2 regions of the Streptomyces sp. NPDC052020 genome follow, and region 1 is predicted to be linked to the other one. Evidence: riboswitches for the same ligand, from Rfam matches in the RefSeq annotation. Region 1 holds a riboswitch; the other holds the start of a gene.
The links. A riboswitch is a leader RNA that binds a small molecule or an ion and turns the genes downstream of it on or off. The one in region 1 is predicted to bind cobalamin.

Region 2: another riboswitch for cobalamin. It lies ahead of AB0L74_RS02590 (ribonucleoside-diphosphate reductase subunit alpha); the one in region 1 lies ahead of AB0L74_RS18685 (hypothetical protein).

What each region holds. Positions count from the first base shown of each region.
Region 1 is NZ_JBFAWY010000016.1:60,479-65,540, reverse strand. Features, by position in the region: gene AB0L74_RS18695 (MFS transporter) at 1-585, shown strand, start outside; gene AB0L74_RS18690 (ferric reductase-like transmembrane domain-containing protein) at 794-1,780, opposite strand; cobalamin riboswitch at 2,059-2,216, shown strand; gene AB0L74_RS18685 (hypothetical protein) at 2,396-3,337, shown strand; gene AB0L74_RS18680 (cysteine synthase family protein) at 3,334-4,356, shown strand; gene AB0L74_RS18675 (ATP-grasp domain-containing protein) at 4,353-5,062, shown strand, end outside.
Region 2 is NZ_JBFAWY010000002.1:150,364-155,425, forward strand. Features, by position in the region: gene mctP (monocarboxylate uptake permease MctP) at 1-1,088, shown strand, start outside; cobalamin riboswitch at 1,208-1,372, shown strand; gene AB0L74_RS02590 (ribonucleoside-diphosphate reductase subunit alpha) at 1,496-3,853, shown strand; gene AB0L74_RS02595 (ribonucleotide-diphosphate reductase subunit beta) at 3,853-4,896, shown strand; gene AB0L74_RS02600 (hypothetical protein) at 4,809-5,062, opposite strand, start outside.

The DNA.
Region 1 (5,062 bases):
GAGAATGTGGGCCGCTCCACCAGCTTCGCCGACCTGCTGGTGCTGATCGGCATGGTGTGGATCGTCCTGCTGATCACCTTCCTCGGGCGGCTCAGCGACCGCATCGGGCGCCGCCCGCTCTACTCGGTCGGCGCCGCCGCGATGATCGTCCTCGCGGTGCCGGCCTTCCTGCTGCTGAAGGCGGACGGCACCTGGCAGCCCATCGCCGGCGTGCTGGTGCTGTCCACCCTGCTGGCCTGCTTCGCCGCGCCGAGCGCCGCCACACTGCCGGCGCTGTTCCCGACCGCCGTGCGGTACGCGGCCATGGGCATCGGCTTCAACTTCGCCGTCGCCGCCTTCGGCGGCACCACTCCGCTGGTCACCGAGGCCCTCGTGGACGCCACCGGCAACGACATGGTGCCGGCCTTCTATCTGATGGCGGCCGGGGTGGTCGGACTGATCACAGTGAGGTTCCTGCCCGAGAGCGCCCAGGTGCCCCTCAACGGCTCGCAGCCGATGGTCGGTTCCCGGCGGGAGCTGCGGGACCTGATCAGGACGTCCAAGGAGCTCTATCACTTCTCCAAGGAGCGCTCCACGACGCGGTGACGGGCGCGCCTGCCGGGAGCCGAGCAGCACCCCCGAAGGCCGGCGGAGCCGCGCCGACCGGTGACCGGTGCGAGCGGTCACCTCGGCGGGCGGCTGGTCCCCGAGTCGCCGCCGACGCGCCACCGGGTGCGGTGTCCGGCCCGCTTTCCCGGCCGGCCCCCGCCCGCGGGCCGTGCGCGCCCTGCCGTCACGGCCAGGCTGCCGCGGTTCAGTCGGGCTCGGGGGCGTGCGGGCTCGTCGAGGGCGGCTCGGCCGGGCGTTCCCGGCCGCCGTCACGGCCGGACGCCACCACGACGAGCAGACCCACCACGACGGCCACGGCGGCGGCCCGGCCGGCGGCCCGCACCGCCCAGCCCGGCAGCGACACGCCCTCCCCCCGCCTCGGCGCGCCCAGCCGCTCGGCCCGCCGGGCGGGCCGCAGCAGACGGAGCGACAGCAGGACGGCGACGGGCAGTTGCAGCAGCCACAGCACGGTGCGCGGCCACTCGCCGTACCAGACGTTGGTGCCGTAGAGCAGGGTGTGCCACACACTCAGCACGTACACGACGATCACGAAGCGGTGCAGCCGCCGCCAGGTGTTCGCCCCGATGCGGTGCCGGACGTAGAACAGCAGCCCGAGCGGAACCGCCAGATACAGAGCACCCTGCCCCAGCGGAATGGCGATGCGGCCGGTGCCCGAGTCGTACCAGCCGGGCACGAACGTGTCCGCGAAGCCCGCCCAGAGCCGCTCGGCCCACGCCAACCGGGCCTCATACCGTACGAGCTCGGCGGCGAACATCAACGCGTGCGCGAACATCAGAGCCATCGTCGTCAGGCTCGTGGTGCGGTGCCAGCGTTCCAGGACCTGCCGGGAGACCGTCGGCCGGGCCGGGCGCGGCCCCGACAGCAGCAGGCCGAGCATGACCGTGCCCCAGGCCCACAGCAGGCCCGACCAGCCGAACGCCTGGCTGAGCAGGTACATCCAGTAGGTGCCGGCGTCGTCCATGAACGGCATGACCGCGACCGTCGCCGAGTCACCCGACTCCACGCGCGCGTACAGGAACGCGAAGACGGCCGCGGTGACCAGGACCGCCGCGCTCGCGTCGGGCAGCGCGGCCCGCAGGTCGGCGCGCAGGACGCCGCGATCGGCCGGGCCCCGGTCACGGGCGGGCGGCGGGGTCGTGCCGTCGTCCTCGGGCGTCGTCTCTGGCAGCATCCTGTGCCTTCCGGGGCGCGGGACACCGACGGGCGGTGTGCGCGTGTGATGGGAGGAACCAGTGTGGCCGAAACCGCCGGGAATACGGAGGCCACATCCAGCCAGAGTGGCTGCTGGGAGTCGGCTGAGCCGCCCCGGGGTCCTGATGCCCGCACATGGACCGATCACATTCGGACAACCGGCGACGCACCCCCTGCCGCGGGAGTGCGAGCCACCCTACGCTGTGCGTGCAGTCGGTTCGTGCCTCCCGTCCGACCGGACTCCGGGCGGCGCGAGGCAAGGGGGAACCCGGTGGGAATCCGGGACTGTCCCGCAGCGGTGAGTGGGGACGAAAGCCGTCAACGGCACTGGGCCCGCATCCGGTGGGGGCCGGGAGGCGACGGCCGGCAAGCGCCCGCCGGTTCCCCGGTGGGCGAGCCCACGAGTCCGAAGACCTGCCACTGCGCCCGCACCTGACGTGCGGGCTGTGCACGGTGACCTCGAGGACTGGGTCGGCGGTACGGACGGCTCGTACGGCGTACGCTGCGCCGCGCCTCCTTCCCGGCCCTGACGCGGGGCTCGGAACCACGAGGAGGACGTGTCCGTGACCGCGCGAGTTCCCGTCATCCGTGCCGGATGCCGGCCGGCCCGCTCTTCGACGGACCGGACCGGACGGTGCTGACGCCCGCCGGGGCGGCCCGTGAGGTGCGGTGCCCGCCGGGCCGCACGGTGTCCGGCGTCTGCCACGGCACCCTGGGCGAGCTGTACCAGGGTCCGCTGCGGGCGGGTGCCGAGCCGGACATCGCCGTGGTGTCCTTTCCCGTGGACCGTCATTCCTGGGTGCACTTCACCCCGGGGACGGGTTCGCCGGACCCGCTGCCCCTCGGGGAGAAGTCCGCGACGGCGGCCCGGCTCTTCCTGGAGCACTTCGGGCTCACGCTGCCGCCGGGCCGCTGGAGCGCCTGCTCCGAACTGCGGGTGGGCGTGGGGATGGCGAGTTCGACCGCGGACATCGTGGCGACACTGCGCTGTCTGTTCCGGCTGTTCACCCTGCCGTACGACCCGGACGTGGTCCTCGGCGTCCTGGCGGCGATCGAGCGGGCCGACAGTGTCTTCCTCGACGAGTTCGCGCTCCACCTCAGCGGCCGGCACCGGGTGATACGGCGGCTGGGCACGGACATCGGTTTCCACACCGCGTACATCATCGAGCCCGGGACGGTGGACACCGCCGCCGTCACCGATCTGCTGCTGGAGCACTACCGGCGGTACGGGGAGGAGTACGAGCGCTGCCTGGCCGATCTGCTGAAGGGCTTCGCCTCGGGGGACCCGGCGGCCGTCGCCCGGGCGGCCACCGCCAGCGCCGCCCTGTCGCAGAGCGTGCTGCCCAAGGCGGCGTTCGACCGCATGCTCGCCCACCGCGAACGGTTCGGCGCGGACGGCGTCTTCGTCGCCCACACGGGCTGCCTGATCGGCTACCTCTTCCCCGGCCGCCTCGACGCCGGCCTCAAGTCGGACCTGTCCGCCTTCTTCCACTCGCTCGGCCACCAGTGTTCCTTCGCCCAAGGAGGCTACGGGTGATCCACCCCCACATCGCCGACGCCCTGAAGGTTCCCGATCTCGTCCGGCTCACCGACGGCCTCGTCCTGGTCCGGTTCGAGTCGATGAAGATCTACTCGGCGCTCGCCGCCGTCCGCCACCTCCTGGAGCGGGGCACGATCCGTCCGGGACAAACCCTGATCGACAGCTCCAGCGGCATCTACGCCTACGCCCTGGCGCTCGCCTGCCACCGCTACGGCATGCGCTGCCACATCGTCGCGTCCACCACCGTGGACACCACCACCCGTGCCCAGCTGGAGGTCCTCGGCGCCACCGTGGAACAGGTCAGACCCTCCGAAAACCTCAAGCTGGACCAGGAGTTACGGGTGCGGCGGGTGACGGAGCTCCTCGCCGACCACCCCCACTGGCACTGGATGCGCCAGTACCACGACGACGTCCACTACCTCGGCTACCACGAGGTCGCCGACCGGATCACGACCACGTTTCCCGCGACCGCGCTGACCGTCGTCGGAGGGGTGGGCTCCGGAGCGTCGACGGGCGGCATCGTGGAGCGCCTGCGCGCCACGGACCCCTCGGTGCGGCTGGTCGGCGTCCAGCCCTTCGGAAGCGTCACGTTCGGCAGCCAGGAGCACCACGACCCGGAAGCGATCATCGCCGGCATCGGGTCGTCCATCGCCTTCGACAACGTCCGCCACCACCTCTACGACGCCCTCCACTGGCTGGACTTCAGCCACGCCATGTCCGGCACGATCGCCCTCCTGCGCGACCACGCCGTCTTCGCCGGGCTCTCCACCGGCGCCGGATACCTGGCCGCGGCGTACGAAGCCCGCCGCCACCCCGACCGGCTGCACCTGGTGATCGGTGCCGACACCGGGCACCGCTACGTCGAGCGTGTCTTCGCCCGGCACACGGAAGCCCTGGACCCCGCCGCGTTGAAACCCGTCGAGGTCTCCGCACCCGAGGAGATGTCCATGCCCTGGTCCACGATGGCCTGGCGGCGTACCGCCCGCCCGGCGCACGGGAAGGGGCGAGCGGCATGAGCGTCGTCTGCCTGGAGTCACTCACCTTCGGCCTCGGACACCTGGTGCGCGCCGCCGACGCGCTCGGTGAGCGGCTGACCCTGCTCACGCGCGACCGCTCTTATTACACGTACGAGCTGGAGCGGCTGGGGGCCGGTGCCCTCGACCTCGTGGAGACCGACACCTTCGACGTGGAGCGGGTGGCGGAACTGCTGCGCCGGACTCCCGGACTGCGCGGCCTGATCAGCTCCACCGACACCTGGACGCTGGTCGGCGCGGAACTCACCGACCGTCTTGGCCTGCCCGGGCTCGATCCGGCCGTACTGCGGCTGACCCGGGACAAGGCGGCCGTACGCGGCCGCCTGCACCATGCCGGGCTGACGCGCGGACGGGCCGTGGAGGTCGCCGGCCCCGGCGCGCAGCTGCGGGGGTCGCTGCTCAAGGATGTCGGTCTGCCCGCCGTCCTCAAGGACACGGCGGGCACCGGCAGCCAGAATGTCTGGCTGGTGCGCGATGAGCCGGAGCTGGACGCGGCCCTGGACGAGGCGGCCGGGCGGGAGCTGAAGGGACGGCTGTTCGCGGAGCCGTACTTCAGCGGGCCGGTGTACAGCGCCGAGACCCTCAGCTGGGCGGGCCGGACGCGGCTGCTGGGCGTCTCCAGCCGGCTGATGTCACCGGAGCCGCGTTTCCGGGAGGAGATCACGGCGTTTCCCGTGGCTTTCCCCGA
Region 2 (5,062 bases), on a different contig from region 1:
TGCTGGCCGCGTACACCTACTCGTCGGGCCTGCGCGCCCCCGCGCTGATCGCGTTCGTGAAGGACGCGCTGATCTACATCGTCATCGCGGTGGCGATCATCTACATCCCGATCAAGCTGGGCGGGTTCGACGACATCTTCGCCAAGGCGGGCGAGGCCTTCGCCGAGACCAACCCGGCCACCGGCCAGCCGCGCGGCGCCCTGGCACCGGGCGAGGCGGGCCAGTGGACGTACGCCACGCTGGCGCTGGGCTCCGCGCTCGCGCTGTTCATGTACCCGCACTCGATCACCGCGACGCTGTCCTCGCGCAGCCGTGAGGTGATCCGCCGCAACACCACGATCCTGCCGCTGTACTCGCTGATGCTGGGCCTGCTGGCGCTGCTCGGCTTCATGGCGATCGCGGCCGGCATCAAGGTGAGCAACGGGCAGCTGGCGATCCCTCAGCTGTTCGAGGACATGTTCCCGGACTGGTTCGCGGGCGTGGCCTTCGCGGCCATCGGCATCGGTGCCCTCGTCCCGGCGGCGATCATGTCGATCGCGGCGGCGAACCTGTTCACCCGCAACATCTACAAGGACTTCATCAAGCCGGACGCGACGCCGGAGCAGGAGACCAAGGTCTCCAAGCTGGTGTCGCTGCTGGTGAAGGTGGGGGCGCTCGTCTTCGTCCTGACGATGGACAAGACGGTCGCGATCAACTTCCAGCTGCTGGGCGGCATCTGGATCCTCCAGACCTTCCCGGCCCTGGTCGGCGGCCTGTTCACGCGCTGGTTCCACCGCTGGGCGCTGCTGGCCGGCTGGGCGGTCGGCATGGTGTACGGCACGGTCGCCGCCTACGGTGTCGCCTCCCCGACGCAGAAGCACTTCGGCGGCTCGGCCAAGGAGATCCCCGGCATCGGTGAGATCGGCTACATCGGCCTGACCGCCTTCGTGCTCAACGTGGTGGTCACCGTGGTCCTGACGGTCGTCCTGCGGGCGGTCAAGGCACCGGACGGCGTCGACGAGACCCGCCCGGAGGACTACACGGCGGACGCCGGCGACCCCGGTGTGCAGACGGAGCTGCCGCCGGCCACCGCCGGCGCGGCGCACTGACGCCCGCACCCGCACCCCGCACACGGGCCGCCGGAGGAAACCCGGCGGCCCGTTGCCGTTGCCGCGCCGACCCACGCCGCCCTCACGACGACACAACATCTGGGGGTGGTTCCGGGGCCCGGCACAAGATGTATGCTCGTGCTCGCTGTCGCCGCAGGGGAATCCGGTGCGAATCCGGAACTGTCCCGCAACGGTGTACTCATGCCCGTATGCCTGCCTCTCCGCAGAAACCGCATCCGCGCACCGAGCCAGTCCGAGGACCTGCCGGCAGTGCGCACGAGCCGTCCGGCCCGTGTGCCATGACGTCCGGGCCTCGCGGAATGGGCCGGTGGACGCGGCGCCGCGTGCGCTCGTGAGCTGCCCCCTGCCCCGCGCAAGGCCCCGTGCCGAGCGAGGGAGTGCCTCACGTGACCATCGCGCCAGCCGACCCGGCTTCAGCGATCCAGCCGGAGTACGACGGTCCCGGTGCCGCGCTGCTGCGGACCCTGACCGAGCTGACCGCCGACCTCCCCGACGCCGACCCCGGCCGGGTCGCCGCCGCCGCGCTGCGCGGCCGGTCCGCGCGGGCGGACGAGACGGAGCTGCGCGAGCTGGCCACGGAGGCGGCGGCCGGCCTGATCGCCGAGGACCCCGCCTACTCGAAGCTGGCCGCCCGGCTGCTGACCCTCGGCATCCGCGCCGAGGCCGCCTCCCAGGGCGTCACCGCGTTCACCGAGTCCGTCGCCACCGGCCACCGCGAGGGGCTGATCGCCGACCGCACCGCCGCGTTCGTCCGCCGCCACGCCGGCCGTCTGGACGCGCTGGCCGACCCGCGCGCCGACGACCGCTTCGGCTACTTCGGCCTGCGCACCCTGTACAGCCGCTACCTGCTGCGCCACCCGATCACCCGCAAGGTGATCGAGACGCCCCAGCACTTCCTGCTGCGGGTCGCCGCCGGGCTGGCGGAGGACGGCACGGACCGCGCGCTGGAGGAAGTGGCCGCGCTGTACGGCCTGATGAGCCGCCTGGACTATCTGCCGTCCTCCCCCACCCTGTTCAACTCCGGCACCCGCCACCCCCAGATGTCGTCCTGCTACCTCCTGGACTCCCCCAAGGACGAGCTGGACTCCCTCTACGAGCGCTACCACCAGGTCGCCCGCCTGTCCAAGCACGCCGGCGGCATCGGCATCGCCTACTCCCGCGTCCGCGCCCGGGGTTCGCTGATCCGCGGCACCAACGGGCATTCCAACGGCATCGTGCCGTTCCTGAAGACCCTGGACGCCTCCGTGGCGGCCGTGAACCAGGGTGGCCGGCGCAAGGGCGCGGCGGCGGTCTACCTGGAGACCTGGCACGCGGACATCGAGGAGTTCCTGGAGCTGCGCGACAACACCGGCGAGGACGCCCGCCGCACCCACAACCTCAACCTCGCGCACTGGGTGCCGGACGAGTTCATGCGCCGTGTGAACGCCGACGAGCCCTGGTCGCTGTTCTCCCCCTCCGACGTGCCGGAGCTGGCCGACCTGTGGGGCGAGGAGTTCGACGCCGCCTACCGCACGGCGGAGGCCGCGGGGCTGGCGAGGAAGACGCTCCCGGCCCGCGAGCTGTACGGCCGGATGATGCGCACCCTCGCCCAGACCGGCAACGGCTGGATGACCTTCAAGGACGCCGCCAACCGCACCGCCAACCAGACCGCCGAGCCCGGCCACGTCATCCACTCCTCCAATCTCTGCACGGAGATCCTGGAGGTCACCGACGACGGGGAGACGGCCGTCTGCAACCTGGGATCGGTCAACCTCGGCGCCTTCGTCGACCCGGACGCCCACGACATCGACTGGGAGCGGCTGGACGCCACCGTCCGCACCGCCGTCACCTTCCTCGACCGGGTCGTGGACATCAACTTCTACCCGACCGCGCAGGCGGCCCGCTCCAACGCCCGGTGGCGTCCGGTGGGCCTGGGCGCGATGGGCCTCCAGGACGTCTTCTTCAAGCTGCGCCTGCCCTTCGACTCGCCCGAGGCCAAGCGGCTGTCCACCCGGATCGCCGAGCGGATCATGCTCGCCGCGTACGAGGCGTCCGCCGCCCTCGCCGAGTGCGACGGCCCGCTCCCGGCCTGGGAGAAGACCCGTACCGCCCGCGGTGTCCTCCACCCCGACCACTACGACACCGACCTGGCCTGGCCGGAGCGCTGGGCGGCCCTGCGGAAGCGGATCGCGGCCGTTGGCCTGCGCAACTCCCTGCTCCTCGCCATCGCCCCGACCGCGACCATCGCCTCCATCGCGGGCGTCTACGAGTGCATCGAGCCGCAGGTGTCCAACCTCTTCAAGCGCGAGACGCTGTCCGGCGAGTTCCTCCAGGTCAACTCCTACCTGGTGGACGACCTCAAGCGGCTCGGCGTGTGGGACGCCCGCACCCGCGAGGCGCTGCGCGAGGCGAACGGCTCGGTACAGGGCCTGGCCTGGATCCCCGAGGACGTCCGGCGGCTGTACCGCACGGCGTGGGAGATCCCGCAGCGCGGCCTGATCGACCTGGCCGCCGCCCGCACCCCGTTCCTCGACCAGGCGCAGTCGCTGAACCTGTTCATGGAGACGCCGACCATCGGCAAGCTCTCCTCGATGTACGCCTACGCCTGGAAGTCCGGGCTGAAGACGACGTACTACCTGCGCTCGCGCCCGGCGACCCGGATCGCCCGCGCGGCCCGCGCCACCGTCCCCGTACCGGCCGCCGCCGACCCCGAAGCGGTCGCCTGCTCCCTGGAAAACCCCGAGTCCTGCGAGGCCTGCCAGTAATGACCAGCACTCCCGCCGGCGCCACCGCCGCCGCCCCCCGCACCCAGAACCTGCTCGACCCGGGCTTCGAGCTGACGCTGCGCCCGATGCGCTACCCCGACTTCTACGAGCGCTACCGGGACGCCATCAAGAACACCTGGACCGTGGAGGAGGTCGACCTCCACTCCGACGTCGCCGACCTCGCCAGGCTCACGCCGGGCGAGCAGCACCTCATCGGCCGCCTGGTCGCGTTCTTCGCCACCGGTGACTCGATCGTGGCGAACAACCTGGTGCTGACCCTGTACAAGCACATCAACTCCCCCGAGGCGCGGCTGTATCTGAGCAGGCAGCTCTTCGAGGAGGCCGTCCACGTCCAGTTCTATCTGACGCTGCTGGACACCTACCTCCCCGACCCGGAGGACCGCACGGCCGCGTTCGCCGCCGTGGAGAACATCCCCTCGATCCGCGAGAAGGCCGAGTTCTGCTTCCGGTGGATGGACTCGGTGGAGGAGATCGACCGGCTGGAGACCAAGGCCGACCGCCGCCGCTTCCTGCTCAACCTGATCTGCTTCGCCGCGTGCATCGAGGGCCTGTTCTTCTACGGCGCCTTCGCCTACGTCTACTGGTTCCGCAGCCGGGGGCTGCTGCACGGCCTGGCGACCGGCACCAACTGGGTGTTCCGTGACGAGACGATGCACATGTCCTTCGCCTTCGACGTGGTCGACACCGTCCGCAAGGAGGAGCCGGACCTGTTCGACGACGGCCTCCGGCAGCAGGTCACCGACATGCTGCGGGAGGCCGTCGAGGCCGAACTCCAGTTCGCGCGCGATCTGTGCGGGGACGGCCTGCCGGGCATGAACACCGACTCGATGCGGCAGTACCTGGAGTGCGTCGCCGACCAGCGGCTCACCCGCCTCGGCTTCGCCCCCGTCTACGGCTCCGAGAACCCCTTCTCCTTCATGGAGCTCCAGGGTGTTCAGGAACTGACCAACTTCTTCGAGCGGCGCCCCTCGGCGTACCAGGTGGCGGTGGAGGGCACCGTCGACCTGGACGAGGACTTCTGAGCCTCGCTCCGCTTCCGCTCGCCCTCCCGGGCCTGCTCGGCCTCCCTGAGCTGCCGGTCGACGCGCCGCTCGCGCACGATACCGACCAGCGAGGGGAGGATCATGAGGACCAGGAGGGCGAGGGTCGCCGCCATCCCGATCATGGCTTGTGTCTGTTCTCCGGTCA